2 regions of the Paenibacillus sp. MZ03-122A genome follow, and region 2 is predicted to be linked to the other one. Evidence: predicted binding sites of a transcription regulator. Region 2 holds the regulator's gene; the other holds the start of a gene.

Region 1 (3,412 bases), 160 kb from region 2:
TGATTGTAAACATATAGCCAGACCCCCAAAGACTTGCGCAAACACAAGTACCCCGATATGATCTGTCCAAACGAACAACACACTGTAGACTAGAAAACAACAAAGTCCCAAAATAACGGAGATTTTTCTTCCATACTTATCTGCAATCGCCCCTGTGGGTATCTCAAACAAAAAAATACTTACAAAAAATACAACCAGTAAGAAGTTCGCACTTTGCAGAGAAAGTCCTTTAGCTAATAGAAATAGGATGAGCGTAGTCCCCGTGATTTCACTCATAAAAAATTGAAGAAAGCTGACGGAGTAAAATAGCTTATGAGGTTGCACTTTCAGGATTCCGTCGCTTGCTCTGCAGCCTCGTATTCACTGCGCAAAATCCCCATCTGAATGATGTCATAGTATTCCCCTTCCCTGAATAGCTTTTCCCGTAGCCGACCTTCTTCCTTGAAGCCGCAGGCCAGATAGCAACGGTGTGCACGTTCATTGAACGCATAGACCTCCAGCTCCAGACGATGCAGATTCAGCGTATGAAATGCAAATTTCTGTAACAGCCGGATCGCTTCCCGTCCGTAACCTTTGCCCAGATCACCGTCACGCCCGATCACAACACCCAGGGTGGCGTGCCGATTCACCCAGTTGATTTTGAATAAATCCAGTTGTCCGATATAGTCCAGTGTGTCTTTATGCGCAATGACAAAACCTTTGATCTCGGGGTTGCCGTCAATCATCATCTGTACAAAGGATTCGCTATTCACCTGTGAATGCGGGTAGATAAACACGTCGCTTAAACCACGTGTGATTTCCGGGTCATTGACCCATTTTCGGATATCTGGTATATCTTCTTGACGGTATTCTCTCAATACAATTCGTTTTCCAATGATATGCGGCATCGTAATCTTCCCTCCAAATTATGTATTTGTTTTGGCAATACTAACTCCCCTCCAACACCTTTATGCTTCCATTACTCTTACAAACTCCAGAAAACGTGTACCTTTATAATGAAGCTCCCCACGATCCCCGATCACAATCATACCAAAATCCGTATCCTTCACCTCCAGCTCCATACGCTCACCCCCGTCAAACTCAAAGGTGATATAATAATATGTCGAAGCTGAAAAATCGCCTGATCCCCCACGCACTCTCGTCCGTTTATCCACAACCTTACATGAACGTTGTACCCGTTCGGCTGCTTGATTGGACAGGCCTGCTCCTATCGTTTTGACAATTCCCATAATGATTACAAAAGCAATGAGTCCAAATACGATAAAAAAGATCATATTAAACGATTGAAATTCCATAAAATCACTTCCCATTCACTTCATCCTTTCTACAGTAAAATGTAAATTTTCCATTCTATTGCCCATTGACAAATCGTACATCTTCACCCTCAAAAACTCCAATACTTTTTTAACATACTTACGAAAAAAAAGTTCTTTCGCTCTTTTCCGCACCCCGCTTGGACTTATACCCGATCTGGGTCCTCTGATCCCCTCTAGACCGATTGACAAAACTATATATAGATATAAAATAGAAAATGTACTCTAAATATAGTGTAAAAAACGTATTTATGCCCGATATCTTGAAGATACAGGTATGAAAATACATGTAAATATAGAGTCAAAATCTTAAATGGCGCAGCCAGCAAGGGATTCCATCTATAATAGATCCCAGGCAATGCGTTTTCTTTTTTCGTTAATTGTTTAAGGAGGTTGCATACCATGCTGATTGCATATGATTCGAAGACCGGCAATGTAAAAAGATTTATAAACAAGCTCAAGCTTCCAGCGGTTCAGATTGAGGAGCAAATGACTATAGAAGAACCTTACGTACTTATTACATATACAACTGGGTTTGGGCAGATACCTGAGAGGGTATCTTCCTTTTTGAAAAAGAATGCTCAAAACCTTGTTGGTGTAGCTGCAAGCGGCAACCGTAACTGGGGTGAGAAATTTGCCAAAAGTGCGGATTTGATTGCCGATCATTATAATGTCCCCGTGATTAGTAAATTTGAATTATCTGGAACGTTCGGAGATGTAGAGCGTTTTAAACAGGAGGTGAGCCGAGTTGCGGCATATTGAATTGAACAACATGTTGATGAAACGCGATACAGACGGCTTTTTCCAATTGGAAAAAGACCAAGAGGCTGTAGCAGAGTTTATGAAGGAAGTTCAGGAACGGAGTTTGAAGTTTGCTGACACAGCCGCTCAAGTGCTGTATATGATTGAGAATGATTATTACGAAAATTTCTATAACAGCTACACGGCTGACGAAATTAATGATATTTTCCATATCACTCATAGCTATAATTTTAAATTTCCTTCCTATATGGCAGCATCCAAGTTTTACACCGACTATGCAATGAAGAGTAACGACCGGAAAGTCTATCTGGAACATTACCCTGACCGGGTTGCTGCTGTCGCGCTGCATTTAGGACGCGGTAACGCCGATACGGCACGCCTGTTGTCCCGCTCGATGATGGAGCAACGCCTCCAGCCAGCTACACCAACCTTCCTGAATGCAGGCAAAAGCCGCCGTGGGGAATTGGTATCCTGCTTCCTGCTCGAAATGGACGACTCCCTGAACTCAATCAACTATGTGCTGAACACCTGCATGCAGTTGTCCAAAATCGGGGGCGGTGTTGCGGTCAACCTGTCGAAACTGCGGGCACGCGGCGAAGCGATTAAAGGCGTAGAAGGCGCAGCAAAAGGCATTATGCCTGTGCTGAAGCTGATGGAAGACGGCTTCTCCTATGCGGATCAAATGGGGCAACGTAAAGGCTCTGGGGCAGCCTATTACAACATTTTCGGATGGGACGTGCTTGAGTTCCTGGATAGCAAAAAGATCAATGCTGACGAAAGAGTACGTCTCAAGACACTTTCTATTGGATTGCTGGTGCCAAACCGCTTTTACAAGCTGGCTCAAGATAACGAACCGCTGCATGTATTTGCTCCTTACAGTGTGTTCAAAGCCTATGGAACGCATCTGGACGACATGGATTTGGATGAAATGTACGACACGTTACTCGCTGACGATCGGGTGAAGAAAAAAATAGCGATGAGCGCACGTGACATGCTGACGAAAATTGCCATGATTCAGTTGGAGTCTGGTTATCCATATATCATGAACAAAAGTAACGCGAACCAGGCACATGCTCTTAAAAACGTGGGTCAAGTCAAGATGTCGAACCTATGCACGGAAATCTTCCAGTTGCAGGAAACTTCAGAAATTACAGATTACGGCCAACAGGATACCATCCGCCGGGACGTGAGCTGTAATCTAGCTTCTCTGAACATTGTAAATGTGATGGAACATGGCAAAATCCGCGAATCCGTTCACGAGGGTATGATTGCTCTCACCTCGGTCAGCGATATGACCCAAGTCGCTAATGCACCGGGTGTTGCGAAAGCAAACCGTG
Region 2 (3,412 bases):
CTTCTCCTTCCGGGTGAACAACAGCAACAATTTCTTGATGTTCATCCTCCCAAATTCCAACAGTTTCAGGCCATGTTTCAAATGTATTGTGCATGATTTGTCCCCAATATCTACAGAAATTCCAGCGATCTATGAACCAATTTTTAAGATCAGGACTACTTTTCAGGGAGTGTTTCAAAAAATCTCTAATCCTTAAAAAGTCATGCGTTTCGAATTTTTTCTGAGTATACTTCATTATTTACCTCCTGCTTTTCTGTAATAACCTTATTGTAAAGATTCTGGAACTTCAGATATATGCCAAGTTCTTTTATCAAGTGTTTGTAACGTTCTGCTTATATATAAGGACAACAAAAACCCACAGATCATCTCTGCGGGCACATTTTTCATTTTTTGGAGTATACGATTTTCTTAATGCGGTCTACAGACAGTCCGTATTGTTCTGAGAGTTCGTCAATGGGCACCCTCTTGCTGAATCTTGCGCGTATCTCTTCATTCCGAAGGAGATAATAAAGGGCCGCGCCTGAGCTTTCTCCCCATCTCCTACGCTCACTTGAACGACTTGGGATATAAATAAGTTCTCCTTGTATATACCGCTGTACTTCCTTAAGCAAATCATCAGGAAGCAGATCAGTTGCCTTTAAATAATTCATGTAGGGCTCGCTCCTTAAAATAAATTTTACATTTTAAGGGCAAAGCCTGCGTCTGCCAATAACTATTCCTTACAGGCGAAATATATTCGCTCCATACCAAGCTTCGCCTTGTTATTTCGCAGGCTTTGCATGGAGCAGATTGAGTACGAAATCAATGATACGATACATCGTTCCCCCTCCTTTTTGACATCACATTAGTTTTTACTTAGTTCAGTTCAATGATTAGGAACTTAACTCATGTTATTGTAAAATACAAACTGCAATGAAACAACGATCAAAGCTACACTTGCGAAAAATGAGTTGCTATTCAGTATCGACTTCTATTTCCTATAGGATCTGTTTTCTGTGCAGTCAGTTACACGCTCATTCAACCCATAACGGTTCCCGGTTAGACTGGGAATAAATCTATAAACAACAAAAAAACGGCATCTCTGCCGTTTTTTCTAAAGAATGGACTCTCAGGGACTCGAACCCTGGACCAATTGATTAAGAGTCAACTGCTCTACCAACTGAGCTAAGAGTCCATAATATAAGTTTGGTGGAGCCTAGGGGGATCGAACCCCTGACCTCATCGCTGCCAGCGATGCGCTCTCCCAGCTGAGCTAAGGCCCCATCGTAAGTAAGTTTTTTCAACGTTTCAAGCGACTTCTATATCATATAAAATTTTTATTCCTGTGTCAATACTTTTATAAAAAAAATATAGTCATCTTCCCACTTTGTCCCAAGAAAGATACAGTCAGCGATCAGTCGCTGGCTGTATCTTTAGATAACAATGTTTTCAGTTCCTTCATAAACATATTGATGTCTTTAAACTGACGATAGACGGACGCAAAACGTACGTAGGCGACTTCATCCACTGGGTAAAGCTGTTCCATGACCAGCTCACCGATCTGCTGGCTATCCACTTCTGTGGCTGCTGTGTTGCGGATAGCGTTCTCTACCTGGGATACGATCATATCCAGTTGCTCGACGGATACTGGGCGCTTCTCGCAGGCCCGAATGAGACCGCGCAGCATTTTATCACGACTAAACTCTTCACGGCTGCCGTCTTTTTTGATAACCATGAGCGGCGTTTCCTCCACCATTTCAAAGGTGGTAAAACGCCTGGCACACTGTTCACATTCACGGCGACGACGGATGGACTTGTTATCATTCGCAGGTCGCGAATCCAACACTTTCGTGCCGTTGTAGGCACAATACGGACATTTCATAATCTCACCACTTTCTTTTTCCAATAAATTCCCGAAGATTCTTAGTAATAATTTTGTCAAAACGGATCATAATATGTTTACCATATCGCGAGGAGGTGAACAACAATGGCACAAGGAAACAATGGCAACTCCAACAATCTGGTAGTCAGCAGATCCTCCGGCGCTCTGGAGCAAATGAAATATGAAATCGCTCAAGAGCTGGGTATCAGCATTCCTCAAGATGGATACCAAGGTAACATGACTTCCTATGAGAACGGTTCGATCGGGGGCTACATCACTAAACGCCTCGTAACGATCGCCGAACAACAATTGGCAGGTCAATACCAATAATCGCGGTAATAATGCAGAAATAACAAGATAAAGTGTATGGATGGGCTGCTAAAAACAGCCTGTCCTGCGCTTTTTTCATTTTAAAGCTAAAAGGCTCATCATGTCATGAACTTGTCATTTAAAAATCATTATAAATTTTCGTGTATTGCCTGTAGTAATAAATGACCCGCTGTACATAATGTCGTGTCTCACCAAAAGGGATTTGCTTAATGGACTCTTCTTTTCCATCCCACACTCCCTTATCTAGCCACTCCTGAACTTTCCCTGGCCCTGCATTGTAAGCAGCTACGATTGCTATAGGATTATCCTGAAACTTCATGGATAGGTTATGCAAATACCAGGTTCCCAGCTCAATATTGGTGCCAGGCTCGTGCTTGACACTCTCCAGCGGAACCTTTTGAATCTGGGCGCTGTCCATAATCCAATTTGCCGTATTCGGCATAATCTGCATCAGGCCCAGTGCACCCTTATGCGACTGCTTGCTGGTTTTAAAATTGGTTTCTACGCGGATAATAGACGCCACCAAAAATGGGTCCACTTCATACGTTTGTGAATACTGCCGAATCTCATCCTTATATTGAATTGGATAGAACCAGGACATCCAATTTGAATTAAGGAACAGGATTAGGACAAACCCGACAAACAAAGTGAGCAGGACTCTTTTCTTTCGCAAAATGTTCATGCAAGTCCCTTCCGCTGCCAAAATTGATCAATTTGTCGTTTCGTCTCAGTCTGTGCTCCGCTATTATCGATAACGATATCGGCCAAGCTTTTCTTTTGTTCAATATCCATTTGTGCGGACAGCCTAAGTCCAGCTTGCTCCTCCGTCAGAACGTCTCTGAGCATCAGACGCTGGAGCTGAATATCACGTGGTACGTACACAACCATAATTTCCTCGTACAAGCTCTCCAGCCCGGACTCGTACAATAACGGGATATCTGCTAAAACAAGCTTGTCCGGCTGTTCCCGTTCATATGCTTCCATGCGCATACGCATTTCCTCACGAATAGCAGGATGGGTAATATCGTTAAGTGCCTGCCGTTGGGCAGGGTCTCCGAATACAATCTCACCCAGTTTTTTGCGGTGCAGGGTTCCGTCATTGTTCACTATAGCTTGTCCAAAATGCTCTATGACCGCCGCCAGCACCGGATGCCCCGGAAGCATGACTTCCCGGGCAATGGCATCTGCGTCGATCAGCAGCGCACCTTTGGCGACCAAAAG

What was found. Region 2 encodes NrdR, which represses ribonucleotide reductase genes. Its sites were predicted from a motif close to AACACNATATATNGTGTT; they were not measured.
Region 1: a site for NrdR is predicted at 1,535-1,552, ahead of nrdI (class Ib ribonucleoside-diphosphate reductase assembly flavoprotein NrdI). Genes of this name have one in related genera too.

The regions. Positions count from the first base shown of each region.
Region 1 is NZ_JANAVI010000001.1:552,391-555,802, reverse strand. Features, by position in the region: gene NLX74_RS02745 (MFS transporter) at 1-324, opposite strand, end outside; gene NLX74_RS02740 (GNAT family N-acetyltransferase) at 327-887, opposite strand; gene NLX74_RS02735 (DUF2500 domain-containing protein) at 948-1,310, opposite strand; gene nrdI (class Ib ribonucleoside-diphosphate reductase assembly flavoprotein NrdI) at 1,716-2,075, shown strand; gene nrdE (class 1b ribonucleoside-diphosphate reductase subunit alpha) at 2,062-3,412, shown strand, end outside.
Region 2 is NZ_JANAVI010000001.1:396,428-399,839, reverse strand. Features, by position in the region: gene NLX74_RS01915 (GNAT family N-acetyltransferase) at 1-235, opposite strand, end outside; gene NLX74_RS01910 (CD3324 family protein) at 384-650, opposite strand; tRNA gene NLX74_RS01905 (tRNA-Lys) at 1,102-1,174, opposite strand; tRNA gene NLX74_RS01900 (tRNA-Ala) at 1,187-1,262, opposite strand; gene nrdR (transcriptional regulator NrdR) at 1,394-1,861, opposite strand; gene NLX74_RS01890 (alpha/beta-type small acid-soluble spore protein) at 1,967-2,191, shown strand; gene NLX74_RS01885 (lytic transglycosylase domain-containing protein) at 2,310-2,873, opposite strand; gene coaE (dephospho-CoA kinase) at 2,870-3,412, opposite strand, start outside.